One region of the Siminovitchia sediminis genome, then DNA from elsewhere that is predicted to be linked to it. Evidence: predicted binding sites of a transcription regulator. Region 1 holds the regulator's gene; the other holds the start of a gene.
The links. Region 1 encodes CtsR, which represses protease genes until heat stress. Its sites were predicted from a motif close to ATGGTCAATAAAGGTCAAACA; they were not measured.
Positions count from the first base shown of each region.

Region 2: a site for CtsR is predicted at 6,592-6,612, ahead of ACFSCZ_RS02990 (ATP-dependent Clp protease ATP-binding subunit). Genes of this name have one in related genera too.

Region 1 is NZ_JBHUEO010000087.1:147-15,576, reverse strand. Features, by position in the region: gene ACFSCZ_RS17315 (NYN domain-containing protein) at 1-482, opposite strand, end outside; gene rlmB (23S rRNA (guanosine(2251)-2'-O)-methyltransferase RlmB) at 487-1,230, opposite strand; gene ACFSCZ_RS17305 (Mini-ribonuclease 3) at 1,227-1,643, opposite strand; gene cysS (cysteine--tRNA ligase) at 1,648-3,045, opposite strand; gene cysE (serine O-acetyltransferase) at 3,042-3,695, opposite strand; T-box leader at 3,820-4,049, opposite strand; gene gltX (glutamate--tRNA ligase) at 4,161-5,621, opposite strand; gene ispF (2-C-methyl-D-erythritol 2,4-cyclodiphosphate synthase) at 5,710-6,207, opposite strand; gene ispD (2-C-methyl-D-erythritol 4-phosphate cytidylyltransferase) at 6,228-6,914, opposite strand; gene ACFSCZ_RS17275 (PIN/TRAM domain-containing protein) at 6,931-8,019, opposite strand; gene radA (DNA repair protein RadA) at 8,217-9,590, opposite strand; gene clpC (ATP-dependent protease ATP-binding subunit ClpC) at 9,659-12,103, opposite strand; gene ACFSCZ_RS17260 (protein arginine kinase) at 12,105-13,187, opposite strand; gene ACFSCZ_RS17255 (UvrB/UvrC motif-containing protein) at 13,184-13,726, opposite strand; gene ACFSCZ_RS17250 (CtsR family transcriptional regulator) at 13,745-14,209, opposite strand; gene ACFSCZ_RS17245 (glutathione peroxidase) at 14,368-14,841, opposite strand; rRNA gene rrf (5S ribosomal RNA) at 15,027-15,142, opposite strand.
Region 2 is NZ_JBHUEO010000005.1:86,679-102,108, reverse strand. Features, by position in the region: gene ACFSCZ_RS03025 (YkyB family protein) at 1-369, shown strand, start outside; partial or broken gene ACFSCZ_RS03020 (NAD(P)-dependent oxidoreductase) at 718-1,590, opposite strand; gene ACFSCZ_RS03015 (SDR family oxidoreductase) at 1,750-2,535, opposite strand; gene ACFSCZ_RS03010 (YeiH family protein) at 2,782-3,966, opposite strand; gene ACFSCZ_RS03005 (YkvS family protein) at 4,140-4,331, shown strand; gene ACFSCZ_RS03000 (hypothetical protein) at 4,624-5,325, shown strand; gene ACFSCZ_RS02995 (YkvI family membrane protein) at 5,456-6,481, opposite strand; gene ACFSCZ_RS02990 (ATP-dependent Clp protease ATP-binding subunit) at 6,694-8,847, shown strand; gene ACFSCZ_RS02985 (aspartyl-phosphate phosphatase Spo0E family protein) at 8,987-9,244, opposite strand; gene ACFSCZ_RS02980 (methylated-DNA--[protein]-cysteine S-methyltransferase) at 9,372-9,857, opposite strand; gene ACFSCZ_RS02975 (acyltransferase family protein) at 9,975-10,994, shown strand; gene ACFSCZ_RS02970 (B12-binding domain-containing radical SAM protein) at 11,150-12,919, shown strand; gene ACFSCZ_RS02965 (diaminopimelate dehydrogenase) at 13,214-14,200, opposite strand; gene ACFSCZ_RS02960 (TrkH family potassium uptake protein) at 14,232-15,430, opposite strand, start outside.

The sequences.
Region 1 (15,430 bases):
AAGATTTCTGTCACATCTTGACTTAAAATTATCTTTCTTGGAGGGGCTTTTTCTTGTGTTATTTCGACTTTCTTTTCAATTTTCCGCTCTGTGTCCAATACCTCTTTCAATAATTCCCTTGCTGATAACCGCAGCGCCCCCTGGCCAAAAATCGCCCACTGCTCTGTAAAATCCGATGTGGCTACGTAAATTTGATCGGTTCTACTATTCAGTTCATTGGCCAGTTTTTCAATTCTCTCATCAGCCGTTTCTTCGGATTTTGTATAGATGACCTCCACCCGGTGCTGTTTATATCTTTTCTCAATACCTTTTACATCGTATGCGTCAAATACAACAATGACCCTGAAACCGGTAAACCCCTGATACTCCGCCAACACCTCAATAAGCCTGTCTCTTGCTGCTCCCAAATCTTTTTGTTTGAGTTCAACAAGTTCGGGCCAGGCTCCAATCATGTTATAGCCGTCGACAATCAGAATGTCCATTTGCTCACCTCTTCAGCGGCTGACGTTTGCGGTATACTTCATACATCAGCAATCCTGCCGCTACAGAAGCGTTAAGTGATGTAACCTGTCCAGCCATCGGCAAGTGAATGCGAAAGTCACACTTTTCCTTTACCAGACGGCTCATCCCTCTTCCTTCACTTCCAATGACAATCGCAAGCGGCAGCGTGGCATCCATCCGACGGTAATCCGTACTTTTTTCCGCATCCGTACCATAGATCCAAATGCCGCGCTCTTTTAATTGATCTATTGTTCTCGCCAAATTTGTCACACGGGCAACAGGAACATGCTCAATCGCTCCGGTCGACAGCTTTGCCACAGTGGATGTCAAGCCGACAGCACGCCTTTTTGGAATAATGATTCCATGGACGCCCGACGCATCTGCCGTCCTCAAAATAGAACCGAGATTATGGGGATCTTCCAACTCATCCAATACGAGAAAAAATGGATCTTCACCTTTGGAAGATGCCCGGTCAAAAAGTTCATCCAGTTCAGCGTAGCGGTAGGCAGCCACTTCCGCGATGACACCTTGATGCTGTTCTTCCGTCATCTGATCAAGCTTTTTCTTCGGTACGTATTGAATCTGGACTCTTTTTTCCTTGGCCAGTCGGATAACTGCCTGCATCTGTCCTTTATTTGATCCTTCAGCTATCAGGATTTTATGGATATCCCTCTCAGCTCTGAGAGCTTCCAGTACAGCGTTTTTTCCTGGGATCCATTGCTGGCTCATTTTTCTGCACCTCTTTCCTCAATCACAGCGATGACCTGCTCAATCAATGCTTCCAGCCGGTCTTGGTCACCAGCCAAATACAGCCAGCCGATCAACGCTTCCAAAGCTGTGCTGTGCCGATAGGTTTGAACATCTGTATTTTTGGGGACAGTACCAGACTTCGCATTTCTTCCGCGCCTGGCAACGTCCAGTTCCCGTTCTGTTAAAAATCCATTCTCTATGATTGTTTTTAAAGCGTACGCCTGGGCCTTGGCCGATACATAGCGGGTCGCCTCTACATGAAGTTTGTAAGGCTTTGTTTTTCCGCTTTCCAATAGCCGGCTGCGGATATATACATCGTAAACAGCATCTCCCATATAGGCGAGCGCCAGGCTATTTAATTGCTTATATTCCACTTTGGGCGGAAGATTCATTTTGTTATCCCCGCTTCCATCTTGTTCCTTGAGCCGTATCTTCCAATATGATATTCATTTCCTTTAACTGGTCGCGGATTTGGTCTGCCAGCTGGAAATTGCGTTCTCTTCTCGCCTTGTTACGCTGTTCGATTAATTGTTCAATCTCCTCATCCAACAGCTCTTCCGTTTCCAATTCCAGCCCCAGCACAGGAAAGAGTTCTTCAAATTCCTTCATAAATGTACGGATGACATCTACAGCTGTATTTTTTTCCATTAAGTAGTAGTTCGCCTGTTTAGCCAGTTCAAATAAAACAGAAATACCGTCAGCCGTATTAAAATCATCATCCATTTTGTCAATAAACTCTTGATGTAATTCATTGATTTTTTCCAGCCATTCCTGCCCGTTCTCTCCCAGGTCTGCACTTGTTTCCAGACGATGCTTCAGGTTTTGGTAGGAAGTTTTCAAGCGTTCCAAGCCTGCCCCCGCATCTGATACGAGATTCTCGGAATAGTTGATCGGATTACGATAATGAACAGACAGCATGAAAAACCTCAAAACTTGCGGGTCCACTTGTCTGACAATCTCATTAACCAGAACAAAATTCCCCAGCGACTTGGACATTTTCTCATTATCAATGTTTATATAGCCGTTATGCATCCAGTAACGTGCAAATGGCTTGCCTGTCATTGCTTCCGATTGGGCAATTTCATTTTCATGGTGAGGGAATGTCAGGTCTTGTCCTCCTGCATGAATATCAATAGTATCCCCAAGATATTTTCTTGCCATGGCTGAACATTCTATATGCCAGCCCGGACGGCCTTTACCCCATGGACTGTCCCAGGAAATTTCTCCTTCCTTCGCCGCTTTCCAAAGAGCAAAATCAAGCGCATCTTGTTTGAGTTCCCCGGGCTGGATACGGGCTCCCACTTTTAAATCGTCGATGGACTGATGCGACAGTTTCCCATACCCGTCAAATTTTCTTGTACGAAAATAGACATCTCCCCCTGATTCATAGGCATATCCTTTGTCAATCAAGGTTTCAATAAATTCAATAATGACATCTATATTTTCAGTCACTCTTGGATGATTGTCGGCTTTTTTGCAGCCGAGGGCCTGAACATCTTCAAAAAAAGCATCGATAAATCGGTTGGCGACCGTCATGGCGTCCGTTTGAAGCTCTTTGGCAGCCCTGATGATTTTGTCATCAACATCCGTGAAGTTGGAGACATAGTGAACATCGAAGCCGCGATATTCCAAGTAGCGCCGCACCGTATCAAAAACTATTGCCGGACGTGCGTTGCCGATATGAATATAGTTATACACAGTTGGCCCGCAGACATACATTTTTACTTTGCTTTCTTCAAGCGGGACAAATGTCTCTTTTTTTCGTGTTAATGTGTTATATAACTTTATAGTCATCCTGAGTGACTCCTTTCCTTTTTCAAAGCTGAGATTTCCATATTTAAGCGTTCAAGTTCTTGCTCCATCGCTGCAAATTTATCTGAAACCGGATCGGGGAGGTCGCTGTGATTCAGGTCTTTTCTTACTTTAACGCCATCCTGGATAACGACCTTTCCAGGAATGCCCACCACTGTCGAGTTGGGAGGAACGTCTTTCAAAACAACAGAGCCGGCACCCACTTTTGAGTTTTCTCCGATTGTAATATTTCCGAGTACTTTAGCTCCAGTTGCAATTAATGCATTATCCTTGATTGTCGGATGCCGCTTCCCCTTTTCCTTTCCTGTACCTCCAAGGGTTACACCTTGGTAAACTGTAACACCGTCGCCAATCTCACACGTTTCTCCGATCACTACACCCATTCCATGGTCGATAAAGAACCGGCGGCCAATTTTTGCTCCAGGGTGAATTTCAATCCCTGTAAAAAAGCGGTTGACCTGAGAAATCACTCTTGCCAAAAAGAACATTTTTCTTTTATATAAGGCATGTGCCACCCTGTGTGCCCAGATGGCATGTAACCCGGAATATGTCAAAATAATTTCAATAGAGGTACGGGCAGCGGGGTCCTGGTCAAATACTGTATCGATATCTTCTTTCATCCGTTTAAACATTACGCTCACTCCTCTCATTTTGTTAAAGTCCAGATCCATGGATACATAGAGCCGTCTCTGCCGGTCACCGCCGGACGGGGAGGACATTCCGGTACCGTATCCACGACAAAAAAGCGCCTCTAGTAACAGAGACGCTTTTGGCGCGGTTCCACTCTGGTTGGATGATCTCATGAGTCCACATCCCAACTCATCTCCTATAACGGTAGGTGCCGCCTGCGTGTAATGAGCGTCAGCTGTTCAACACAGGGCTCCAGGGTGCATGTTCAAAAATCGAGTGGCTCAAACCGCTCTCAGCCGGTGGCGGTTCTCTCTGATCAGCATCGATTTTCTACTTCTCCCCGTCATTGCTTTGACTATAAACATAATATATTACATTTTTTTCGATTTGTTAATAAAGAAAGTGTGAAACCCTCTTTCCTCATTGCAGCCAACCAGGATCGAGGCAAAGTTTATTAAACATCCTGATCAGCCTTGAATCAAGCGTTCCAAGCGTAATTTGACCTTTTCTCTCCCAAGCAACTCGATTGCATTTGGAAGTTCAGGGCCACGCATCTCGCCTGTGACAGCAACTCTGATCGGCATAAACAGCTTCTTGCCTTTATGTCCGGTTTCCTTTTGAACTGTTTTCATGGCCTTTTTAACTTCAGCCGCTTCAAAAGGTTCCAGTTCGGAAATTAGTTTATAAAAAGCCTGCAGAACTTCCGGCACCTGCTCTTCTTCCAAAACAGCTTTTTCCTCGTCACTGTATTGTATGTCGTCCTGGAAAAACTGTTTGGAAAGTTCCACAATCTCTGCTCCGTAGCTCATTTGCTCCTGGTATAGGGCGACAAGGTTCCGAACCCATTGTTTCTGTTCCGCGGTCAGTTGTTCAGGAATGTAGCCGGCTTTTTTCAAATGGGGTTCGGCTAATTCGACAACCCTGTCCAAATCTTGTTTTTTCATGTATTGGTTATTCGTCCAAATCAGCTTCTGTTTGTCGAACAAAGCTGGTGACTTCGACAAACGGCCGGCGTCAAAAATGTCGATTAATTCTTGTCTGGAGAAAATTTCTTCTTCCCCTTCCGGTGACCATCCCAGCAGGGCAATAAAATTAAAGAGCGCTTCCGGAAGATATCCAAGTTCCTCGTATTGTTCAATAAACTGGATAATGGATTCATCCCGTTTACTCAGCTTTTTACGGCTTTCATTGACAATGAGTGTCATATGTCCAAATATTGGGGGTTCCCAGCCAAAAGCATCAAAAATCATCAATTGCTTTGGTGTATTGGAAATATGATCATCTCCGCGCAGCACATGACTGATTTCCATAAGGTGGTCATCAACAGCTACGGCGAAGTTATAGGTGGGAGTGCCGTCCTTTTTGACAATGACAAAGTCTCCAATTCCGTCGGACTCAAACGATACTTCACTCTTGACCATATCGTTAAAAGAAATAACTCTCCCCGAAGGAACTTTAAAACGGATGCTCGGCTCACGGCCTTCCGCCTCCAGCTTTTGCTGCTCTTCCGCTGTTAGATGGCGGCACTTGCCGGAATAGCGCGGCATTTCCTTGCGGGCAATCTGCGCCTCTCTTTCTGCTTCCAGCTCTTCAGCGGTGCAATAGCATTTATATGCCTGTCCGTTTTCAAGCAGCCGACTGTAATATTTTTGATAAATCTCATTCCGCTCTGATTGGCGGTAGGGACCATATCCGCCGTCTTTATCAATGCTCTCATCCCAATCAATTCCGAGCCATTTTAAATACGTCAGCTGGCTTTGTTCTCCGCCCTCTATATTTCTTTTTTGATCTGTATCTTCAATTCTAATAATGAATTTGCCGCCTTTATTTCGGGCAAATAAGTAGTTAAACAATGCAGTACGCGCATTTCCAATATGAAGATGCCCTGTCGGGCTTGGCGCATAACGTACCCGTATGTCGTTTGACATGGTTCTGCCTCCTCAAATTCCAACTGTTTCCTGCTGATTGATTGCAGCGGCCGCCTCTTGCCTTATTTTACAATAACATGGCCATTCGTCAAAGCGGCTGCCCTTTATTTGTCTGATTAGCAATCAAAACAACCGCTAAAGCGGCAATTCCCTCTTCCCGGCCGACAAATCCCAGGCGTTCCGTTGTCGTCGCCTTGACATTAACTTGTCCTTTATCCGCTTCAAGCAATCCGGCAATGCGCTCCCTCATCTGCTCGATATATGGTGCCATTTTGGGCTTTTGTGCCATGATGGTACAATCTGCATTGACCAGCTCATAGCCCCGCTCTTTGACCAGCAGCCATACATCTGCCAGCAGACGGGCAGAATCCAGATCTTTATTTGCCATATCTGTATCCGGAAAGTGCCGCCCGATATCCCCTTCTCCAATTGCACCCAAACAGGCATCGGCTACTGTATGGAGCAGTACATCCGCATCGGAATGCCCAGTAAGCCCCTTTTCATAGGGAATGTGTATGCCTCCGATGATCAATGGTCTATCTTCTGCAAATTCATGTACATCAAACCCTTGTCCGATCCTGAACATATGTATTTTGCTCCTCCCGCTCATCCCAAATTCTTTCTTTTTGCAAAAATTGCTTCGGCAAAATATAAATCCTCTGGTGTAGTTAATTTAATATTATCGTAATCACTTTCTATAATCTTGACAGTCTGTCCGATTCTTTCCACTAATGAAGCCTCATCCGTACCCAAATAATTCTGTGCTTTTGCCTGTTCATGGGCTTCGGTCAAAATGGGCAAACGAAAAGCTTGTGGAGTCTGAACTTGCCACAAGCCCGTTCGTTTGACCGTCTCGACCACCTGGCCACGTTCCGCTCTTTTGATTGTATCCTTTACCGGAACAGCTGCTATGGCTGCACCGCCCTTATACGCGGCCTCCACAAGCAAATGAATCGTATGCAGGCGAATGAAAGGGCGGGCTCCGTCATGAACGAGAATAATCTGTCCATCTGCAGCTTTTAATCCATTATACACGCTGTGCTGACGCTCTTGGCCGCCATACACCCATTTAATTTTATGCTTCCCCGGATGATCTGCAAGCAGTTTGCGGAATTGGCTTTCATCTCCTCGCCGGATCACCAAAATCATATTTTTACATTCAGGATCTGAAGCAAAAACATCTAGTGTATAATTTATGACTGGGCGTCCGTTGATTTCCAGAAACAGCTTATTCCGGCCGGCCCCCATTCTTTTTCCCGACCCTGCAGCGGGTATGATCACCTGATAGTCCAACTTGATTCTCCTGTCCTTATAATGCTTTTTCCAATAGTTTAGGCTTGGCAAAGATCATGCGCCCCGCAGAAGTCTGCAGTACACTTGTGACAATGACATCGATTCTTTTTCCGATATAATCTCTTCCCTCTTCCACTACAATCATTGTCCCGTCATCAAGATAAGCAACACCCTGATTGTATTCTTTACCATCCTTAATGACCTGGACATTAAGTTCTTCCCCAGGCAACACAACCGGCTTTACGGCGTTGGCCAAATCATTAATATTTAACACCGATACATCTTGGATTTCGCATACCTTGTTCAAGTTAAAATCATTGGTAACAACGGTGCCGTTCATTATTTTGGCCAGTTTGACGAGCTTGCTGTCCACTTCCTGGACATCCTCAAAGTCGCCTTCGTACATCTCCACTTTAATGTCGAGCTCTTTCTGAATACGATTGAGCGTGTCAAGGCCCCTGCGGCCTCGATTTCGTTTTAAGGCATCAGACGAATCCGCAATATGCTGAAGTTCATTAAGCACAAAATGAGGAATCACCAGCACACCATCCAGAAAACCTGTCTGGCAAATATCAGCGATTCTCCCATCGATGATCACACTTGTATCGAGAATCTTAATATTTTTGGTTGATCCGGCTTTTTTCGTAGAAAGTTCGTCTTCTTCTTTCTTTTTATATCCGCGATTAAAGGAGAAAAAATTCATCAGCTCTTCTTTCTTTTTAAAACCTACCTGAAAACCAATATATCCAAGCAATAGCGTTAATAAGACCGGCACTATTTCATTGACAATCGGAAGTTCTGTCTGATTGATGGCCAACCCTGCCAAAAAAGCAATTACCAGCCCGAAAATTAAACCGAGACTTCCGAATAAAAGATCTGTGACCGGAGCATTTACAATTCGGTCTTCAAGCCATTTAACGAAATGGACCACATGGTCCACAGCCCAAAACGTCATAACATAAAAAATGATAGCACCTATAATAGCATTTACCAACGGATAAGCAAATTGCTCAAGGGAAACAAGCTTCAGTAGATCTGGTACAAAAAACACCCCGAGTGTTCCCCCGATCAACAAGAAACACGCCTGGACAATTCGTTTTAGCATGTGTTCACCTCCTTACTTTAATTATAAGCAAATTCAAGATATTAAAAACATGGACAGGCCAATTCATCGAATAATTCATCTGTATCTATATTTATTGCTATATTTATATAATTTTTATGTTGACATGCCTCAACTATTACTTTAGCAAAATGAGGGAAGTTTTACTATTTCACTTATATGACAATTTTTTGCAATTTCTATTGAAAAGCTTCCCTTAATGCTTCTTCTACTGTGGCCACCCCAATCACCTGGATGCCCTCGGGCACTTTCCAGCCTCCGATATTTCGGTCGGGTACCAGTATGCGGGTAAACCCTAATTTAGCTGCCTCCACCACCCGCTGTTCAATTCGTGAAACGCGCCGTACTTCTCCGGTTAATCCCACCTCTCCAATGATACAGTCCGCGGGTCTCGTCGGCTGGTCACGAAAACTGGATGCAATACTAACGGCTACCGCCAGATCGATGGCAGGCTCATCCAATTTGACTCCTCCAGCCACTTTTAAATAGGCGTCCTGATTTTGCAGAAGCAAGCCGACTCTTTTTTCAAGGACGGCCATAAGCAAAGAAACCCGGTTGTGATCAATCCCCGTAGCCATTCGGCGGGGATTTCCATAGCTCGTGGGCGAGATAAGCGCCTGAATTTCAACAAGCACAGGCCTCGTTCCTTCCATAGAAGCGACCACTGTGGAGCCTGCAGTTCCTTTCGACCGTTCTTCCAAGAAAATCTCCGACGGATTTTCTACTTCATCAAGGCCAAACTCCTTCATTTCAAAAATTCCCATTTCATTCGTAGATCCAAACCGGTTTTTCACCGCCCGCAGAATTCGGTATGTATGGTGCCGTTCCCCCTCAAAATAAAGAACGGTATCGACCATATGCTCAAGCAGCCTTGGCCCCGCAATGGCGCCTTCCTTCGTGACGTGCCCCACAATAAAAACCGCGATGCCTTTTGTCTTTGCGATTTTCATTAGTTCTCCGGTGCATTCCCGAACTTGTGAAACACTGCCTGGTGCCGAAGTGACTTCAGGATGATAGACGGTCTGGATGGAGTCTACCACTACAAAATCAGGAGATAAATCGGAGATTGTCTGGTGGATAAATTCCAAATTCGTTTCAGCGTAAATATATAAGGTTGGAGAGGAAACTTGAAGCCGGTTGGCCCTTAACTTTGTTTGTTTCACAGATTCCTCCCCTGAAATATAGAGAACCTTTTGATCATTTTCTGCCAACTGGGAAGAAACTTGTAATAGCAAGGTGGATTTTCCGATTCCCGGGTCTCCCCCTATTAATACAAGGGAACCAGGAACGACCCCCCCTCCCAACACACGGTTAAATTCTCTCAGCTTTGTAGCCACCCTCGGTTCGTTTTCTGTTTGGATCGTATCGATAGGCGCTGCTTTCCCGGCTGTTTCGTCTGTAACCGGAGACAGAGAGCCCTTTCGCCCTTTTCCGGTAATCTCCACTTCCTCGACCATTTGGTTCCATTCCCCGCACCCAGGACAGCGCCCCATCCATTTGGGTGACTCATAACCGCAGTTTTGGCACATGAACTTTGTCTTTCTTTTTGCCATCCAAGCAATTCCTCCTCACAATAAAAAAGACGGGGTACACGGCTCCTTTCTCCATGTACCCCCAATGTTTAGGAAATAGCAGATCCTTCTTTTTCTTTCACTTTAACTGTAAATTCCCCATCTTCCACATCCACAATTACTTGCTGGCCTATTTTGATGGTTCCTTTCAGCAGCTCTTCGGAAAGCCGGTCTTCAATAAACTTCTGAATAGCCCTTCTTAATGGACGGGCACCGTATTCAGGATCAAAGCCTTCTTCGGCAATTTTTTCTTTTGCTGCTTCCGTCAACTCAAGATCCATATCCTGCTCCTTCAAGCGAGAGACTAATTGGTTCCCCATCAAGGAGGCAATTTCTTTCAGATGCGGTTTTTCCAGAGCATGGAAGACAATAATTTCGTCAATCCGGTTCAAAAACTCCGGACGGAAGGCTTTTTTCAATTCTTCCATGACTTGGCCTTTCATATCTTTGTAATCCTGCTGTCCGTCCTGAATCGCAAATCCTACGTATTTATTCCGCTGTAAAGCCTGCGCTCCGACGTTCGATGTAAGAATTAGAACTGTATTTCGGAAGTCAACGGTTCTTCCTTTTGAGTCAGTCAATCGTCCGTCTTCCAATACTTGCAGCAAGATATTAAAGACATCCGGGTGGGCCTTTTCTATTTCATCAAGCAGAATGACAGAATAGGGTTTGCGCCGGACTTTTTCGGTCAGCTGGCCACCTTCTTCAAATCCCACATATCCCGGAGGTGAGCCCACAAGACGGGACGTAGAGTGTTTCTCCATATACTCGGACATATCCAGGCGGATAATGGCATCTTCGTCTCCAAACATGGCCTCTGCCAATGCCCTGGCCAATTCTGTCTTACCAACACCCGTTGGACCAAGGAAGATAAAGGACCCTATCGGGCGCTTCGGATCTTTCAGCCCGGCTCTTGCACGCCTTACTGCTTTTGATACAGATTTTACTGCTTCCTCCTGGCCTATGACACGCGAGTGTAAAATTTCTTCCAGTTTCAGCAGTCTTTCCGTTTCCGTCGATGCAAGCTTCGAGACCGGAACACCTGTCCAGCTCGATACGACAAGGGCAATATCTTCAACAGTGACCTCTGAATTTTCCTGTCCTTGTTTTTCTTTCCACGATTTCTTGGTTTCTTCCAGCTCCTCCCGAAGCTTCTGTTCTGAATCTCTCAAAGATGCTGCTTTTTCAAACTCCTGGCTTTGAACGGCCGCATCCTTCTCTTTGCGAATGGACTCCAGCTTTACCTCAAGCTCTTTTAAGTTGGGAGGTGTTGTATAGGAGCGCAAACGCACTTTGGAACCTGCTTCATCAATAAGATCAATCGCTTTATCCGGAAGAAAACGGTCAGAAATATACCGGTCTGATAGTTTGACTGCTGCTTCAATGGCTTCATCCGTAATAGAGACACGGTGGTGCGCCTCATAACGATCGCGCAGCCCTTCTAAGATCTGGATAGACTCTTCAATTGTTGGCTCATCTACTTGTATAGGCTGGAAACGGCGCTCCAATGCAGCATCTTTTTCAATATATTTTCGGTATTCATCCAAAGTTGTCGCACCGATACATTGCAGTTCGCCGCGGGCCAGAGACGGCTTTAAAATATTGGATGCGTCAATCGCACCTTCTGCTCCCCCTGCACCAATCAAGGTATGAAGCTCATCAATGAATAGAATGATATTTCCTGCCTGCCTGATCTCATCCATGACCTTTTTCAGCCGATCTTCGAACTCACCTCGATATTTTGTGCCTGCTACAACCGTTCCCATGTCAAGCGTCATGACCCGCTTGTCACGAAGGGTCTCAGGCACTTCATTATTAATGATTTGCTGTGCGAGCCCTTCAGCAATGGCCGTTTTACCAACACCGGGTTCACCGATAAGGACCGGGTTGTTCTTGGTTCGTCTGCTAAGCACTTCAATGACACGCTGAATCTCTTTATTTCTGCCAATAACCGGGTCCAGGCTTCCTTCTCTTGCAATGGCAGTCAAGTCCCTTGCCAGACTGTCAAGAGTAGGTGTGTTGGCATTAGCTGATGTGCCTCCTCCATGGCTGTTGGCTTCATTGCTGCCCAAAAGCTGCAACACTTGCTGGCGGGCTTTGTTCAGGCTGACTCCAAGATTATTCAGCACTCTTGCAGCCACGCCTTCCCCTTCGCGGATCAATCCGAGCAAAATATGCTCTGTTCCCACATAGGAATGCCCCAGTTTTCTGGCTTCATCCATAGAGAGTTCAATTACTTTTTTCGCGCGCGGTGTGTAATGAATCGTTTGAGAATTGTCTTTACCTCGGCCAATTAAATTTTCTACTTCTTTTTGAATTTTTTCCGGACCAAGACCGAGTCCGTATAAAGCTTTAGCCGCTATGCCTTCTCCTTCTCTGACCAATCCGAGCAAGATATGCTCTGTACCGATATTTCCATGTCCAAGCCGGACCGCTTCTTCCTGCGAAAGGGCCAATACTTTTTGAGCTCTCTCTGTAAAACGACCAAACATCATACTAATCTCCTCCTGTCCGTCTCTCTTCTAGTTTTAGTCTTTCCCTAATCAATGCCGCCCTTTTAATGTCTCGTTCAACAGGACGGAGCGGCCCTCCTGCGTATTGCTGTAAAAATCCCGGCTGTGTTAAGATCATCAATTCATTTAAAATATTTCTGGAAAGATGAGTAATATATCCTGTATCTATGCCCAATCTGACATCAGATAAACATTCTGCGGCCTCTTTTGTTTCAATAATCCTGCTGTGGGCCAAAATTCCGTATGAGCGGAAGACCCTGTCTTCCAATTGAATGTTTGCTGTTTTTACCAGTGCTTCACGTGCCGCTCTTTCCTGTGCGACAATTTGCTGGACAACACTGATTAAATCATTAATGATATCCTCCTCGGATTTCCCAAGAGTAATTTGGTTGGAAATCTGAAAGATATTCCCCAAAGCTTCGCTGCCTTCACCATAGATTCCTCTGACGACAAGCCCCAGCTGGTTAATTGCCGGGATAATCCGATTCATTTGGTGCGTATGAATTAATGCAGGGAGATGTACCATAACTGAAGCTCGAAGTCCTGTTCCCACGTTCGTCGGGCAGCTTGTCATGTAGCCCAGCTGTTCATCGTATGCATAATCAACTTTTGCTTCTAAAATATTATCTATTTCATTTGCCCGTTCCAGTGCTTCATTTAGCTGAAGACCCGGAAACAGACATTGAATTCGGATATGGTCCTCCTCATTGATCATGATGCTGATGTCTTCTTTTTCCGATAGTAAAACAGCTCCATGGGTGGCGTTTTCAGCCAAACGGGGACTGATCAAATGTTTTTCAACCAGCACTCTTTTCTCCAGAGCCTTTAATCCGTCAATTTCCAAAAATTCCAGTTGGCCAAAGTCCCGGTCCGTTTCTTCTTCGCTAATTTTTTTGGCTTTGCTAACTAATTCCCTTGCTTCCTCATTACTAAACAAAGTTGGAAACTTATAATTGCGTAAATTTCTTGCCAGTCGAATCCGGGAGCTAAGAATAATATCAGAATCAGGCCCTTCAGAACTCATCCAGGAACACACTGCCTGATTAAGAAACTTTTCGAGACTCATTCCATTTTCTCCTCCCCTTCAGTTAATTTTTTTTCAAGGGAGCGGATTTGATCGCGGACTTCAGCGGCTTTCTCAAATTCCTCATATTCAATTAAAGAAGACAGCTTTCCCTTTAATTGTTGAATTTGTTTTTTGATGTGCAATGAGCCTCCAATTCTTGCAGGCACTTTGCCTCCATGAACGGTATTCCCGCCATGCAGCCTTTTCAGAATAGGGGAAAGCTGTTCCTTGAAGGTATGGTAACAATCGGAACATCCAAAACGTCCAATCTTGGCAAATTGCTGATAAGTCATACCGCATGTATTACATTGATTCATTTGGCTGGACAGCGCCGAATGCGCCGCAGCATTTTGCATTGATGGATTCAGAAGGCCTGCGAGTAAATCGTTAATAGAAAATCCTGACCCGCTTTCAAATAAAAACATTTGACCCTTTTCCTGTGCACACCTTTCGCAAAGATGTACAACCGTTTTCTCCCCATTCACCACTTTTGTAAAATGCAGGGAGGCCGGCCTCTCATTACATTCTTGACAAATCATCCAAGCCCTCCTCCTTTTTCACCTTTTGTATTTTAAAGTCTGCAGCATGGCCAGCAGCATTCTCGCCCTCAATTCATCCCGGTCGGGCAAATCTATGTGCAGAACCGTACGGTCAATCACGTTAATCATAATCTTGGCTTCACGTTCGGTTATTACTGTCTCTTCGAGTAGCCTTAAGATAATGTCTTCTGCCCTGTTTTGCGAAATCTTGTTTCCAATCAGCATTTTTAGCTGATCAATTAAATGGGCCTGGTTATGAAGCTTTACCTTTGAAATGCGAATGTACCCGCCTCCCCCCCGCTTACTCTCCACCATATATCCTCTTTCCATGGTAAAGCGTGTATTAATGACATAATTGATTTGCGAGGGAACACATTGGAATTTATCCGCTACTTCACTTCTTTTTATTTCCACAATTTCACTGTCGCTGAGTTCCAATACTTGTTTTAAATAATTTTCAATAATATCGGATATATTCCGCATCATCAAGCACCTCCATGCCCTGCTTGACTTTGACTATCTTTGACTTACATTATACAAAATAGTATAGGATCTTGGCAATAAAGACGTTTGTATTTTACATCTTACCCATCGTCGGTCTGTTTTTACCCTATAAATTGATAAAATAGTCCAAAAGACACTTACAGTAACTTTTCAATATCAGGAATGATTTTGGCGGGATGAATGTGAGGTGCATATCTTTTCACAACACGGCCTTGCCGGTCAATAAGAAACTTAGTGAAATTCCACTTAATATTTTCGGTTAATAATCCTCTTTGAGAAGTTGTTAAAAACGTGAACAAGGGGTGAGCCTCATCACCCTTGACTTGCGTTTTGGCAAATATCGGAAAGGAGACCCCATAACGGGTTCGGCAAAACTCCAGCGTATCATTAATATCATCATATTCCTGATTTAAAAATTGATCACTCGGAAAGCCAAGAACAACCAGGCCCTGGTCTTTATAAGTATCATACAGTTGCTGAAGTTCCTTAAGCTGAGGAGTGAAGCCACATTTGCTTGCTGAATTGACAATCAGCAAAATCTTACCTTTATACCTGCTAAACAATATTTCGTTTCCATCAGGTAATTGAGCAGTATAGTTGTATATAGTCATACAGTTCCTCCTTCAAGTTTATTCTAAAAGGGAATGAATAGAAACACAAGTTAAAGCACTAAAGAGTTTTGAAAGGAACTACAGGAAGGCCGAATTAAGAAAATTCACGGCGTGGCTATAAAAAACTTCGTTATAAAACAGGCCAAAATAAAAAAACATGGAGCGTTTACTCCATGTTTTTGTTTGCCTGGCAGCGTCCTGCTCTCACAAGGGGAATCCCCTCACTACCATCGGCGCTGAAGAGCTTAACTTCCGTGTTCGGGATGGGAACGGGTGTGACCTCTTCGCTATCGCCGCCAGACTATGTCATTGTTAAGAGAATGTTCATTCTCTCAAAACCAGATAAGAGAAGATACCAAGAATTGTTCAATCCAGCTACGGCTCCTTGGTGCTCGAGGTCGCTTCACTTCCTCTGTCAAAGCCTGCCGGCTTTTCCGCCGGAAGCTCCAGCGCTTGTCGCACCAGTCAGTCGCCTGCGCTTTTTATTCAATCCAGCTACGGCTCCTTGGTGCTCGAGGTCGCTTCACTTCCTCTGTCAAAGCCTGCCGGCTTTTTCGCCGGAAGCTCCAGCGCTTGTCGCACCAGGTCA
Region 2 (15,430 bases), on a different contig from region 1:
GACTCCAAGTTTCTATACAGCTTAAAAAAACAGGCACTTGAAAAAATGATCAAGGAAAAAAAAGCGGTAAAAACCGGACTTCATTTTTCCAGAAACCCCAAGTTCAGCCAACAGCAATCAGATGTGTTAGTTAAGTGTGGCAATTATACTTTTCATATTCCGCCGACAAAGGAAGATTTTCAACAATTACCTCATTTAGGCCATCTTGATCAGCATTCCCGCAATCCAAAAACTCGCATGTCTTTAAATTATGCCAAAAAGCTCCTCCAAGAATACACTGGTCTCAAGGAACCCAAGCAGAATCAACATAAACACCGTCATAGAAATCACCAAAAACCTGTATTTAAAAAGTTGGGAGACAGCTTTTAATATTTGTTGTCTTCCCCTTGCAACCGGTAAGGGAATAGAAAGGATGACGATGTTCTTCTCCGGTTTTTTGTGAAATGAATTTCTATTTTCAGTACGTTTTTAACTGGAAGAACCTGGCTCCGAGCAGGCAAACAAAGAGAAAGTTTTGAACGTTGGGTCCCTTGCTTAGTTCGGCCGGAAGCAGGACACTATGTTCGCCTGAAAATGGATATATATAATATGTTGGATCTAAATAAAAAAAAGGCTGTCAGCAAGTCAGCCATAAACTGAATTTCATGCACAGCCTATCTTCTAACTTTCGATTTAAATTTCTGAACCATATGTTGAAGATCACGGGGTCTCGATCAATTATTTACTCCAATATTTAATCAGTGCCTGTGTCCCGCTGTCTTCTTCCCCTTTTGCAGCCAACGTTTGATACATTTTTTGCGCCAGTTCCAACCCTGGAAGCTCCAACTCCATTTTTTTGGCTTCCTCAATAGCAATTCCCATATCTTTTATAAAGTGTTTAATAAAAAACCCCGGAGAATAATCTTCTTTTAAAACTCTCGGAATTAAGTTGGATAAAGACCAGCTCCCTGCTGCACCCGTACTGATCGATTCCAGCATTTTCTCGGCATCCAGACCAGCCTTCCTGGCATACACCAGCGCCTCGGTAACGCCAATCATATTAGAGGCTATCGCTATTTGGTTGCACATTTTGGCATGCTGGCCTGCACCGGCTCCACCATGAAAAACAATGTTGTTTCCAAGGACAGAGAATATAGACCGAACTTCGTTAAATATTTTTTCCGATCCCCCTGCCATGATCGAAAGCGTACCGTTTTTGGCCCCGATATCCCCTCCTGAGACCGGGGCGTCCAAGGCCGCCATTCCATATTTCAATGCCTCGTCAGAAATTTTTTTGGCAAGGGTCGGGGTAGAGGTTGTCATATCGATAACAATCTTGCCTTCTCCAGCCCCTTCAAAAATGCCTTTATTTCCAAAATAAACACTTTCTACATCATGTGGATAGCCTACCATGGTTATGATGACATCCGAAGCTTCAGCAACTTCACGCGGTGTATCTCGCCATTCGGCTCCTTCCCGAAGCAATTCTCCGGCCTTTGCTTTCGTACGGGTATAAAGGACAGCAGGGTATCCGTTCTTTATTAAATTGCGGACCATGGATCTTCCCATAACGCCCAGTCCAATAAAGCCGATTGTTTTCATATAAGTATCCTCCTTTTTCCATTGTCCATCTGCGGCTCCTACGCTTTTCTTCTATCCAGATCCGGCCGGAAGGGCTCGAGGTCGCTTCGACTAAACCATGAAGGCCAAATGCGCCTTCATTGGTTTTGTCTCCAGCTTGTCGCCCCTAATCATCCGGCCTACGCTTTTCTATATAGATCTTAGCTTCCCGCCATCAATAACCAGTGTACTTCCTGTCAAGTATGTGTTTCCTTCAGAAGCCAAGAAAACAACCATTTTTGCAAATTCTTCTGGCCTGCCTTCCCTTCCAAGCGGTATGCTCTCTTCTGACCGGGCTTTAATTTCCGCTGGAGATACGCCTTGCCGTTTGGCTTCCACTTCATCAAGGTGGTGCACTCTTTCCGTTGAGATTCTTCCAGGACCTACGGTATTTATCAGTATGTTATACTTAGCAAATTCATCGGCGATTGTTTTGGACATTCCGACAATCCCCAGCCTAAATGTATTAGATAAGATCAACCCGGGAATAGGTTCCCTAATGGAAGACGACGCGATGTTAATAATTTTTCCGCCTTTTTCCTTTAAATAAGGAAGCGCTTCTCTGATGACTCTTATATAAGAAAGGAGGTTCAGTTCAAAAGATTGTTGCCAGTCCTCATCTTTCATACTTTCAAAGCTTCCTGCAGGAGGTCCTCCGGCATTGTTAATTAAAATGTCAATTCCACCTAACACTTCTCCTGTATGTTTGACTGTCCTTTGAATGTCATCAAGGTTGGTTATATCACATTTTATGTATTCGACTTTTCCTCCGCGCAGCCTATTTAGTTCTTCAGCCACTTCTTTCAGCCGCTCCTCATTTCTGCTGGCCAGCATGACATCTGTTCCTTCTATTGCCAATTGCTCAGCAACAGCCTTTCCCAATCCCTGACTCGAAGCCATTACAAGCGCTTTCTTCCCCTTTAATCCTAAGTCCAACATTCTCATCTCCTTTTATATCTTCGGAATCTTGACATAAGTATATCATATAGAAAAATCCTCGAGTTCAGCATAATGAGATGTTGGACAAAAAAAGGAAGACTCATGGTCTTCCAAAAAAGGGGGAAAAATGAGATTGACATGACTACTTGAAATTCCAATCAGTCATGGTTAGTATTCTATTACCCAATCCTAACTTCACTAACCTCATTTTTACCTTTTTATATATTTCAATTTTGTTACAAATTATACCGAGATCAACCCGCCAAATAATGATACGAGGATCAGGCTGACGGCGCCTACTGATACCGCAGCTATGAATCCGATAATAAAGGGTTTAAACCCAAGGCCCTTAAAAATGTGAAAGTTTGTAGACAGCCCTACTCCGGCCATGGCCATCCCCAATAAATAGGTGGACCCAAAACTGCTGGCTTGTGTATAAAATGCCTCCCATCCTGCAGGAGAAAAAAATCCAAACGCCTGGCCGGATTGATCAGTTGTAAAGTCCCCGGCTGTACGGATGAGTGCCATCAGCAGAAAACCAACGACAAAGAGCGGGATTAATTTATACCACTTAGGAATATTGACTTTCTCATCTTCAGTACCGCCGCCATTTTTGAAAAATAAGTAAGATATGAGCGGAATGACCGCAATGATGAATAGATTTCTTGTCAGCTTTGTAATTGTAGCAACATCCACTGCTTTTTCCATATTAAACATCTGGCTGTAAATCAAGGCCGATCCAGCCACTTGAGCCGTATCATGAATGGCTGTTCCCAGAAACAAACCAGCTTTGATGGGTTCATCGGCAAAAAAGAAATGTGCAGCATATGGGTAAAAAAGCATTCCAATCAAACCAAACATCGTAATGTTTGCTATCGCATAGGAAATTTCGTCATCTTTTGCTTTCACCACTGGCGATGTTGCCATGATAGCTGTTACTCCGCATATTCCTGTTCCACATGCGATAAGTGTTCCTAATCTTTTTGACTGATTCATTTTCCGTGTAAAGTATAATGTAACAATCAATCCGCAGGAGATACAGGCAACTATCAGGGGAAGCCCCCATGCCCCCAGCTTTAACGCCTGTACCAGGCTGAGGCGAAGTCCCAGAAGAATAATACCGGCTCTTAAAGCGTATTTAACAGAGAACGAAACCCCTTGCGTAAAAACCGTGTGAAGACCGACTGTATTTCGAATCAGGATTCCTAAAAGAATGGCGACAAATATACCTGAAACCGGACTGGCGCTTCCCGGAGGGAGAATGTGTAACCCGATCAGTAATTTTCCGATCCAATCTGCAACAAATATTCCAGCCATCATGACAGCCAGGCAGATGGCAAGGCCGGAAAGCATCCCGATCATTTGACTGTCCTTTTGGGCATTGGTACTATCGTTTGTTTTCACTTTCGCTGTGTTGATCGCCTTCAACCCCTTTCATGCGTGTTATACACATTCTAGCACGTATCAGGGAAAGGGGATCATTCGTTCTTTTGATAGTCTCTATTGCAAATCTTTATGACAGCGGAGTTTTTTGGTATATAGTGTTTGCACTTTCTCTCAATTTAGTGCACACTATAGAAAAAAATAAAGGGGAGAAGCCAATGAAAGTTGCAAAAGTCGGTGATCTTATCGAATTTAAAAATGGCCTTAGGGGAATTGTGGAAAAGATAAATGAAAACTCTGTAATTGTTGACCTCACCTATATGGAGAACTACCGGGAGCTTGATTTAGAGGAAAAAACAGTCATTAACCACCGAAATTATAAAATCATTACAGAGTCCGTTAAACTATAATACAAGCATCTATTATGAAGGCAGGAATCCTGCTGAACCTGCCAAAAAGAAACGTGACCAGCTTTCATTTACATGTCACATAAACTTGTCATGTATTTAATCACAATGTATAAGCTGAGCATCTTTAGTCCCTTCAATTATTTAATTATATGTACCGGTTCCCTTCCAAAATTACCCGTATCATACCGAATATAGGAATGGAAGAACCGGCTTTTTTCAAGTAAAAAAGGAAACAATTGCATGCTCAGAAAAGAACTGGTTATATGTAATACTGACTCCAGGAGGATTACCATTGAAGAAATTTCTATTATTACTTATCGTTTTGTTGTCTTTCACATTCATCTCAGCATGCGGCACAACAAATAGTAATGAGCAAGAAAACTCGAATTCTGTACTTGAAGAGACGGGCAATCAGGAAGAGACAAATTCGACATCAGGACAGGATTCAACCGGTGATGATTCCGCTGTAGAAAACGAAAGTTCTGCGGAAGATTCTTCAACTGCCGATCAAGATCAGGAAAATGGAAACATCCGGATCATGGAACAAAATCTTACCTACAAAGTGAATGGAAAACAATTTGAGAAAACGGCGTTTTTAAAACAGAGTGACAACCAGGATTTTTCTTTGTTTGTACTGCCGGAATATGAATTAACTGGTGAAGAACCGCGTAAAGACGTCCTGTATATGAAAGAAAATGATACGCTCTTCATGCGGATTGAACTCCTTCCAAAAGATGCAAATATTGAGCAAGAAACTGAAACGGTCAAATCCCAGCTTGAATCGGTAAGTTCTGACATTAAGAAAACCCTGCCTGACCATCATGATTGGCTCAAAAATGCATCAGGTTTTACAGCCGAAAATGATCAGGATCGTGTCAGCGCATACCTTATTCCACAGGGAAACGATCTCCTGAAATTAACGATTTTTACTCCTTCTCAACAACAAGCAGAGGATCCATTTTTGGCGATGGCAAAAACCATTGAGTGGGAATAAACCTCCGCCAAATGAAGATTTGGAAATGGGCTTTCATTGGTGTGCACGGCATCCGGATTTGGCCGGGGACCCTGAAGAAGACTTGTTTAGTTTTTGCTAAAAGTCTACAAAGCCTGGTGCAGCCGCCAGGCTATGATTTTTTTATGAGCAACAGCAATAAAAAACCAATACTGACATAACCGAATAGCGGGTACAGCCATTCAAGCAGCGTACTATATTTGACCAGACTGACGATATATACTGCAGCCAATATACCGGCGTGAATGAAAAAACTGCGGATGGGAATATATTGTCGTATTTGCTTTTCCAGTCCATACAAGTTCCCGATGACAGATGTAAAGATCTCTCCATATATAATAAGAAGATAAATCAAATATAATCCCCCTGCTGCTCTCTTTACGATGACAGCCATCGGAATTTCATAGGCCGCAGGATCCGTATGTGTGCCAAGTGTCATGTGACTCAATAATAAAATGACGGTCAGCAACACCCCGCCCACGATTCCACCCAGCCTTACTGTATTTCTGTCGTTAATCTCAATAGCCATTGGCACTAAAACAGCTTGAGCCAGAGCGAGATTAAATGCTGCATAAGAAAAGGCTGATAGTCCGGCTTGAACCCCTTCCTTCCAATCCAAAAAAGTAAATTCAGACTGAAAACTACTGCCGGTTTGAAAGACCTGAATCATCACCAAAAAGGTGAAAAATACCATTAAGGGCACAACAAAGGCATTGACACCAAACAACCCTTTAATCCCTGCAGACAGAACAATTAAAGTAAGTACCACGGTAAAAAGCAGCCCGGAATGACGCGGAAGATTCAGCTGCTCCGTAAACAAGGCCTCCGCTCCGGAAAGCATGACTGCACATACGCCTGCGAGCATCATAAATAGGAAGAGATTCATAACTGCAGAGAACCTGCCAAATAAATACTGATTGAGTTCCTCAAAGGACTGTGCCTTTATGTGAATCGCAATCAACATCATTTTTGCACCTGAAATAATAAACAGGACCCCTGCAAGTAAAATGGCTGCTGTTCCCCAAGCACCGAATCTGGTAAAAAACTCTACGATCTCCCGTCCTGTTGCAAAACCAGCTCCCACGATAGTACCGACAAATACAGCTGCTACTTGGAAAGCCTCTGACCATTTTTTCAACTGATGCTCCCCTTTCCTCTCTTTTATCCATATGAGACAAGTACGAAAAAAATCTGCTTTTTTTATCAAAGGGTTGAAAGTCAAAAATGGTCAGTGTATAATAAAGCTACAAGGTCAAATTTGATCAAACAAAAAGACCTGTTTTTTAATCAATCATTAGTCAAAGAAAGTCAAAGTCAAAGTCGAAATTTAAATATTGGAGGGATAACGATATGATATGCAGCAAATGTAATCAAAGAAATGCTAATGTTCATCTCCATGTAAATATGAACGGACAAAAGCAAACCCTGGCATTATGCTCTGCTTGTTATGCCGCTGAAAAAAATAATAACCCTGCGAAGAAAGGCTTGCCGTTTGGGAACAATCTTGGAAACTTGGATGACTTCTTCAAAGGTTTTCCAGGTACGGGCGGGCATTCCTTTCATCCAAACATAAACCCCCACGTTCAACAAAGTGCCGGAGGTCAGGGCGGAGGATTTCTTGATCAGTTTGGCCGCAATCTAAATGATGCTGCCCGAGCAGGATTAATCGACCCTGTGATTGGGCGTGAAGAAGAAATTCACCGGGTCATCGAAATTCTAAACCGGAGAAATAAAAACAATCCTGTATTAATCGGTGAGCCGGGCGTTGGTAAAACAGCGATTGCTGAAGGGCTGGCTTTAAAGATTATTGAAGAAACTGTCCCTTCTAAATTAAAAAACAAAGAAGTTTACTTACTTGATGTGGCTTCTCTTGTCGCTAATACAGGTATTAGAGGCCAATTTGAGGAAAGAATGAAACAACTTATTGCCGAACTTCAAAACCGTAAAAACGTTTTGCTGTTCATTGACGAAATTCACTTGCTTGTGGGTGCAGGCTCAGCTGAAGGATCCATGGACGCCGGTAACATTTTAAAACCGGCATTGGCCCGAGGCGAACTCCAAGTCATTGGCGCAACTACGCTTAAAGAGTACCGTCAAATTGAGAAAGATGCTGCTTTGGAAAGGCGCTTCCAGCCGGTACTGGTCGGCGAACCAAGCTTGGAAAAAGCCCTTGAAATTTTACATGGTTTAAAGGACAAGTATGAAAACTTCCACAGTGTGACATATACAAATGAAGCGCTAAAAGCTTGTGTAGACTTGTCAAACCGTTATATTCAAGACCGCTTCCTTCCAGACAAAGCGATTGATTTAATGGATGAAGCCGGATCAAAAATAAACTTGATGATCACTAAGCCAAATAAAGAAGAAGCGTTACAGAGATATGCAGAGTTGGAAAAAGAAAAACAAGCTGCTCTGGCCAAAGAAGATTATGAAACAGCGGCTAAACTCCGAGATGAAGAAACGTACTTGGAGAAAATTCTTAACGAAGAATCCTCTGAGCACAGGCTGGTTGTAGATGTGCAAACCATTGAAGAGATCATTGCGCAGAAAACAGGGATTCCTGTAGGTAAACTGGAGTCAGATGAACAAAAGAAAATGAAACATTTAGTGCACAGCCTGTCTTCCAAAGTCATCGGCCAGGAAGAGGCCGTAAGGAAAGTTGCTAAAGCCATCCGCCGCAGCCGCGCCGGATTAAAGGCCAAGAATCGTCCAATCGGATCCTTCCTGTTCGCAGGACCAACAGGTGTGGGTAAAACTGAACTGACAAGAGTACTGGCCGAAGAATTGTTCGGGACAAAAGATGCCTATATCCGGCTTGATATGAGTGAATATATGGAAAAACACAGCGTATCCAAGTTGATCGGATCACCTCCAGGATATGTTGGCCATGAAGAAGCCGGTCAGTTAACTGAGAGAGTACGCCGCAATCCATACAGTATTATATTGCTTGATGAGATTGAAAAGGCGCACCCTGACGTACAGCATATGTTCCTGCAAATCATGGAGGACGGCAGATTGACAGACAGCCAAGGCAGAACGGTTAGCTTTAAAGATACCGTGATAATTATGACCAGCAACGCCGGATCAAGTGTGAAAGAAATTAAAGTTGGTTTCGATAAGAGTGATGCATTGAGAGAAACAAGCATCTTGGACACACTAGGCTCATTCTTTAAACCAGAATTCTTAAACCGCTTTGATGCTATTATCGAGTTCAATCAGCTTACGAAAGAACATTTGTTAAAAATCGTGGATCTTCTTATAGCTGAATTAATCCATTCGTTGTCAGAACAAAATGTAGAACTAGAAATCACAGAAGAAGTAAAAGAAAAATTAGCCGAACTCGGTTACCATCCACAATTTGGTGCACGTCCTCTTCGACGGGCCATCCAAGAACAGCTTGAAGATCAAATTGCAGATTTTCTCTTGGATCATGAAGATGTAAAACATCTTAAAGCTGTTATGGAGAATGAAAAAATTACTGTTAAACCAATAGAAGCTGTTTAGTGTTGCAGTCGTAAATGGCACCAATAAAGAAAAAACGCTTGGGCGCTTCATAAGATTGAAGGCCCAAGCGTTTTATTTTGTGCTTTGAAGTTTCAGGCTTGCCCATAGCCGGTATGACACTAGGCCTGTCCTGACATAGTTACGAAGTTTGAATTTTTCTTGATGAATAGGCATTTGCAAATAGAGCAAACGGTGGTTTACGCATCTGATGAAAAGACGTTGGAGAGGTTTCTGATTGGAAATTATAATAATAATCGTTTAGCAGCTTGTCCAATTCCCGGCTGCAGGTCACCGTTTGATCCGCGCAAAGACCGTATTTTTCTCCTAGAACCATCATTTCTTCACGTTTCTTCTGTATCTTTGCTAAAAATAACCTTTGATCCTGACAGCTGTACATAAAGTAATTCCCTCCGACATCGTTCTCTTCGACTGACTTATTGTCTCAAAATTAGGGAAGTTTGTAAACAGTCATTCAAAAAAAGACATCTTTATGACAAAACTTCGTTTCTTTTTCATACTTACTGTCATAAGACACCTTCCAATATAAGAAGCTGCTCCTTTTTATCGATTTGGTTCCCCGCATACCCTGTTAAACTTTTATTTTTTCCAATGACACGGTGACAAGGGATTAAAATAGGCAAACGATTCGCCTTGTTTGCTTGGCCGACTGCCCTAACAGCTTTTTCATTTTCAATAGCGGCAGCAATATCGGCATACGACCTCGTTTCCCCGTATGGAATAGCCAATAGCTGCTCCCAGACTGCTTTTTGAAAGGTTGTCCCCTGAATAGATAACGGTACGGTGAATGTTTGGCGTTTTCCTTGAAAATATTCCCTCAGCTGAATAATAGCTTCTTTTAAAACAAGATGGTCATCTTGTTGAGACATCGACTCTTTTAATTGATTTGGAATTTCATCATAACTGAAATAAATCCCTGTCATTCCAGCATCTGTCGCCAATAGAAACAATTTGTCTATTGAACTGTCCATTTCAGTATAATAAAATGACATATTAGATTCTCCTTTTCCATCCCGCTCTCATCATCTTTTGTTACCTAAATGTAATGTTTAAGTATGATTGTAGAGGGTAAAGTGAATGAGTGACGAACAGAGTTGCAGGTGATAAAAATGAAAAAGCGAGATTCTTATTTTGACAATGCTAAAATATTATTGATTTTTCTCGTCGTGTTTGGGCATTTCCTTCAATCCTACATTGATACAAATGCCTTCATTTCTTTCTTGTATAAATTTATTTATACGTTTCACATGCCGGCCTTTATCTTGATTTCGGGCTTTTTCGCGAAAGGGATCTATGAAAAGGGATATATCAGCAAAATAACAAAGAAATTAATTCTCCCATACATTTTATTTCAAATCGTCTATGCAATATTTTACTACTTTTTAAACAGTAAAGACACCTTTCAATTGGAGCTTTTTCAGCCGCATTGGTCACTTTGGTTCTTAATCAGCCTGTTTTGCTGGCATATCATGCTGCTGATTTTTAACCGTATGAAACCGGGATACGCTCTCACCCTTGCCGTTCTGATCGGACTTGGGGCAGGATATTTCGACTGGATTTCGACTTATTTTAGTTTATCGAGAACCTTGGTCTTTTTCCCGTTTTTCTTAATCGGTTATTACTTGAGCAAGAAACAGATTGAGGCCTTGGTACAGCCGAGGGTAAAACTGGGAGCAGTTTTAATCATGGTGACTGTAGCCGTTGGCTTACTTAGCTTCCCCGATTTTAATGAAAAATGGTTTTTTGGTTCAAAATCCTATATTGAGATGGGAAATGCAGAGTTTTATGGAATGGTGAAGCGGGCCGTCATATATGCTGTTCAAGCTGCAATGGCTGCAAGCTTTTTAGCATTTGTTCCAAAACGGCAATTCTTTTTTACCCGTTGGGGGAGAAATACCTTGTACGTTTACTTGCTGCACGGATTTATCATCCGGACATTTAGAGGGCTGAACATGGAGGAGTATATTAATCAAATGCAATTGCCGATTTTATTGATTGCCAGTCTTATTTTGACCGCCCTCCTTTCAAGTAAATTAATTACCGGTTTAACACAGCCTTTTATTGAAATGACTTTTACCAGATGGAAGAAAGCAGCCAACCGGTTAAGAAATGAATACAGTTCGACATAATCTGGAGCGATGGTTCGCTCCTTTTTTCTGTTACAATAGGACCATTCGCCATTATTCAAAAAATTCCTTCTTTTTTTAACATCAATTTGTGGTTTTCTTTATTCTTCGTTAAAATGAAAGAAAATAGGAGCGCAACAAAAGGAGCTGCACAACAGATGAAAGTAATCGCCAGTACGCTGAATGCGAAATATATACATACCAACCTGGCCATCCGGTACTTAAAGGCATTTGCCGAGCCTGAACATTCCATCGAGCTTGCAGAATACACCATCAATGACCCCGCACTCAATATTGTAACAGACCTTTTTTCCAAAAAACCGGATGTCCTGGGGTTTAGCTGTTATATATGGAACATCGAAGAAACGATCAAAGTCATTCAGATCATCCGAAAAGTTCTTCCGGAAGTCAAAATTATACTGGGAGGCCCAGAGGTCTCCTACGATGTTGTCTATTGGCTTAAGCGTTTAAAAGAAATAGACTTTATCGTCATTGGAGAAGGTGAAAAAACTTTCAAAGTGCTGCTTGATGCATTAAAAAATGGCGGCAGTACGGATGACATTTTGGGAATTGGTTTTGTAAAGGACGATAAACCAGTAATCAACCCGATCAGGGAAAAAATAGATCTGAGAGAAATGCCATCACCCTTCCGCTTTCCCGAAGACAAAGAAAATTTATCCAAACGGGTGACTTATATTGAAACAAGCAGAGGCTGCCCTTTCAGCTGCCAATTTTGCCTTTCATCCATTGAAGTGGGCGTAAGGTATTTTAAACGCGAACAAATGAAGGAAGACATCAGATACTTAATGGCGAATGGCGCCAAGACCATCAAATTTGTCGACCGCACTTTTAATATCAGCCGAAGCTATGCAATGGAAATGTTTCAATTTTTAATTGATGAACATGTACCCGGCACTGTATTCCAATTTGAAATTACGGGCGACATCATGCGTCCGGAAGTCATCGACTTTTTAAATAAAAATGCGCCGCCAGGGCTCTTTCGCTTTGAAATTGGAGTTCAATCCACAAATGACCTGACGAATCAGCTTGTTAAAAGGCGTCAAAACTTTGAAAAGCTGACGAGAACTGTAACGATGGTAAAAGACGGCGGGAAAATCGTCCAGCATCTGGATTTAATTGCAGGACTTCCTGAAGAGGATTATCATTCCTTCAAGAAAACATTTAATGATGTCTTTGCCTTAAAGCCCGAAGAATTGCAGCTTGGCTTTTTAAAAATGCTCAGAGGTACCGGATTAAGAATATCTGCAAAACAGTTTGGATACGTTTATATGGACCAGGCACCGTATGAAATACTTCAAAATCATGTGCTGGATTTTGAAGATGTCTTAAAAATTAAGCAAGTCGAAGATGTATTGGAAAAATATTGGAACGGTCACAGAATGGATCATGCGGTAGACTATATCACAACTGCCTGTTTTGATACGCCGTTTGATTTCTTCCAGGAGTTTGGTTCTTATTGGGATGAACAAGGCTGGTCACGCATCGGACACCAGCTGGAAGACCTGTTTAAAAGACTTTTGCAGTTTTTGCATGATAAGGAAATCAGGAACAGAAAATTGGCTGAGGGCATTATGAAATATGATTATTTGTTAAACCATCGTTATAAGCCGAGGAAACTATGGTGGTCCCCCTCCGCTTCGGTCGGCAGGCAGGAGCGCACCGACATTTATTCCGCCATCAATGAGGACAACAGTCTGGCGGGAAGTGAATTTGCATCATTGAAGTTAAATGAACGCGAGTTATATAAACATACGATTATTGAAAAGTTCCCATTTTTATTAGGTGAATATATACACAATGGAAACATTATTCCACAAACCTCCTATGCCCTGGTTTATTTTGACCCTGCCACCGGCCGGTCCTCGTTTTATCCTTTGGAAACCGAGCAGCATTTCCAGATGGCATAATCGAGTAAAGGGGCAAAATCCACTTTGGCAATCATTGTGTTTTGGGTTCTCACGCTATCACCGGATGTCTTCAGTGACTGTTTTAGAGGACTCTATCTCATTGGGGCAACAGAAAATTTCTCCAGTGACCTTTTTTGAAAAGTCTATCTCTTTCGGTCACCCGAGATCCCCCCGGGTACGTTTTTGGGTTTGTCTAAAGACGGCATAGACCAGACGAGATCCCCGTCCATTCTGTCAACCTTGATACATCAAAACGAAGTTCTTCACAAAAAAACCGGCATACGCCGGTTTTTTCTATAATAATTCCTTGCGAAGCTGCTCAGGAGTTTTGGGAGATAAATGTCCGATGGGCACATCAAAGACTGTTTTTGCCCCCGCTTGACCCTCTTGGCTCATTTTATAAGCGGCTCGTGCATAGGTCACCAATATGCTTGAAGTGAATTCAGGGTTGCTGTCAAGTTTCAGAGAATATTCGACAATCTGATTTGTGTTTTCTCCGGTAATACCGCTCCGAATCACGAATCCCCCGTGAACCATCTTTGAGTGGTTCTTTTTCAATTCTTCTTCCGAAATGAAATGTACTGTTGTTTCATAATCGGCAAAATAGTTGGGCATTGTTTTGATGTCCTGCTCAATTTTCTGCTTGTCGGCTCCTTCCTCAGCAACTACATAACATTCGCGCAAATGTTTTTCTCTAGTTGACAATTCAGGATTCTCCCCGCTTCTGACACGATTGACCGCTTCTTCAATCGGTATCGTATATTGGACTCCTGCTTTTACACCCCGCACCCTTCTGACCGCATCTGAGTGACCTTGGCTAAGTCCTTTTCCCCAGAAGGTATATGTCTCTCCCTCAGGAAGAATTGCTTCTCCAAGCAAACGGTTCATAGAGAACATGCCTGGATCCCATCCGACTGAAATAATGCTTATATGATTGCCTGATTTTGCCGCATCATCCATTTTTTCATAATACTCGGGGATCTTTGCGTGGGTATCATAGCTGTCAATCGTATTAAAAAGTTTGGCAAATTCTGGCCCTTGTTCCGGAAGATCCGTTGCCGATCCGCCGCATAAAATCATGACATCGATTTTATCCTTATATTGTTCCACCTCTGAAATATGTACAACCTTAGCAGATGAATCCAGTGTTTGAAGGCTCTTGGGGTCTCTGCGGGTGAAAATGGCCGCCAGCTCCATATCTTTATTTTGCTTCAATGCGTATTCAACGCCTCTCCCCAAGTTTCCGTATCCATTAATGCCAATTCTAATCTTTTGGTTCATGTTACATCCTCCTCGAACAAAAAAGTGGGTACTAACCTATTATGACGCGTTCTTTCGGATAATGAAAGTCAGGTGCTTTTTCATTTTTCGCCATCAGGAATAAAAATGACAATATTCCTACTCTGCCAATAAACATGAGAAGAATGAGCAGCCACTTACCAAAGGTGCTTAAAGTCGGTGTTATGCCCATGGAAGCCCCACATGTGCCAAAAGCCGATGCGGTTTCAAAAATAATGGCGATCAGGCTGGCGTCTTCGGTAATGGCCAATAGCAGAACAGACAGGGAATACATCACCACAGCGAGCATCAATACAACCAGCGATTTAATAATATCCTCGGGATGAATCTCCCGATTGAAAATTTTAATGGTCCGGTGCCCTTTGGCGTAGTGGAACAAAAATAAAATACTCAGCGCAAAAGTTGTGGTTCTAATTCCACCTCCCACTGAACTTGGAGAAGCGCCGATAAACATCAAGGCCGACAAAAAAAGAATTGTCGGTACAGAAAACTCATTGATATCCATTGTCAGTAAACCTGCACTTCTCATTGTAGTGGATTGAAATAAAGCATAAAACAATGACTCATGCCAGGACTTCCCTGCGAAGAAATCATTAAACTCAAGAGCTATGATTACAATGGTACCAACGAACAGCAATATAAAATATGTGGCAGTGGTAATTTTAGTAAACAAAGAAAACCGAAACTGTTCGTTTGTATTTTTATGAAAAAGAAACTTTTTTATTTCGATCCAGACCGGAAAGCCAATGGCCCCCAATATAATCAATATCATCGTAATAAATTGTACAAAATAATCATGTGCAAAAGGCTTAAGGGATTCGCCCGTAATATCAAACCCGGCATTCGTAGTTGCACTGACGGAAGCAAACAGCCCTTGTAAAAACGCTTCTTGAGGACTTGAAAAATAATTCAGGTAATATGTACCAAGCACAAGGGCCCCGGCTGCTTCAATCAATATAATTAAATAAAGAATTTGTTTCAGCATCTGTACTAGACCGGAAAGATTCAATTGATTTTGATCCGCTTTAATTAACTGTCTTTGTTTAAGTCCGATCTTCTTTCCCAACATAATCCAAAAGAATGTACTGATCGTCATGATGCCGATGCCCCCGACTTGAAGTGCAAAAATCAGGATAAATATCCCCGTCACTGTAAATGTATCGGGGATGCTTACGGTCGTTAATCCTGTCACGCTTACAGAACTGGCTGCAA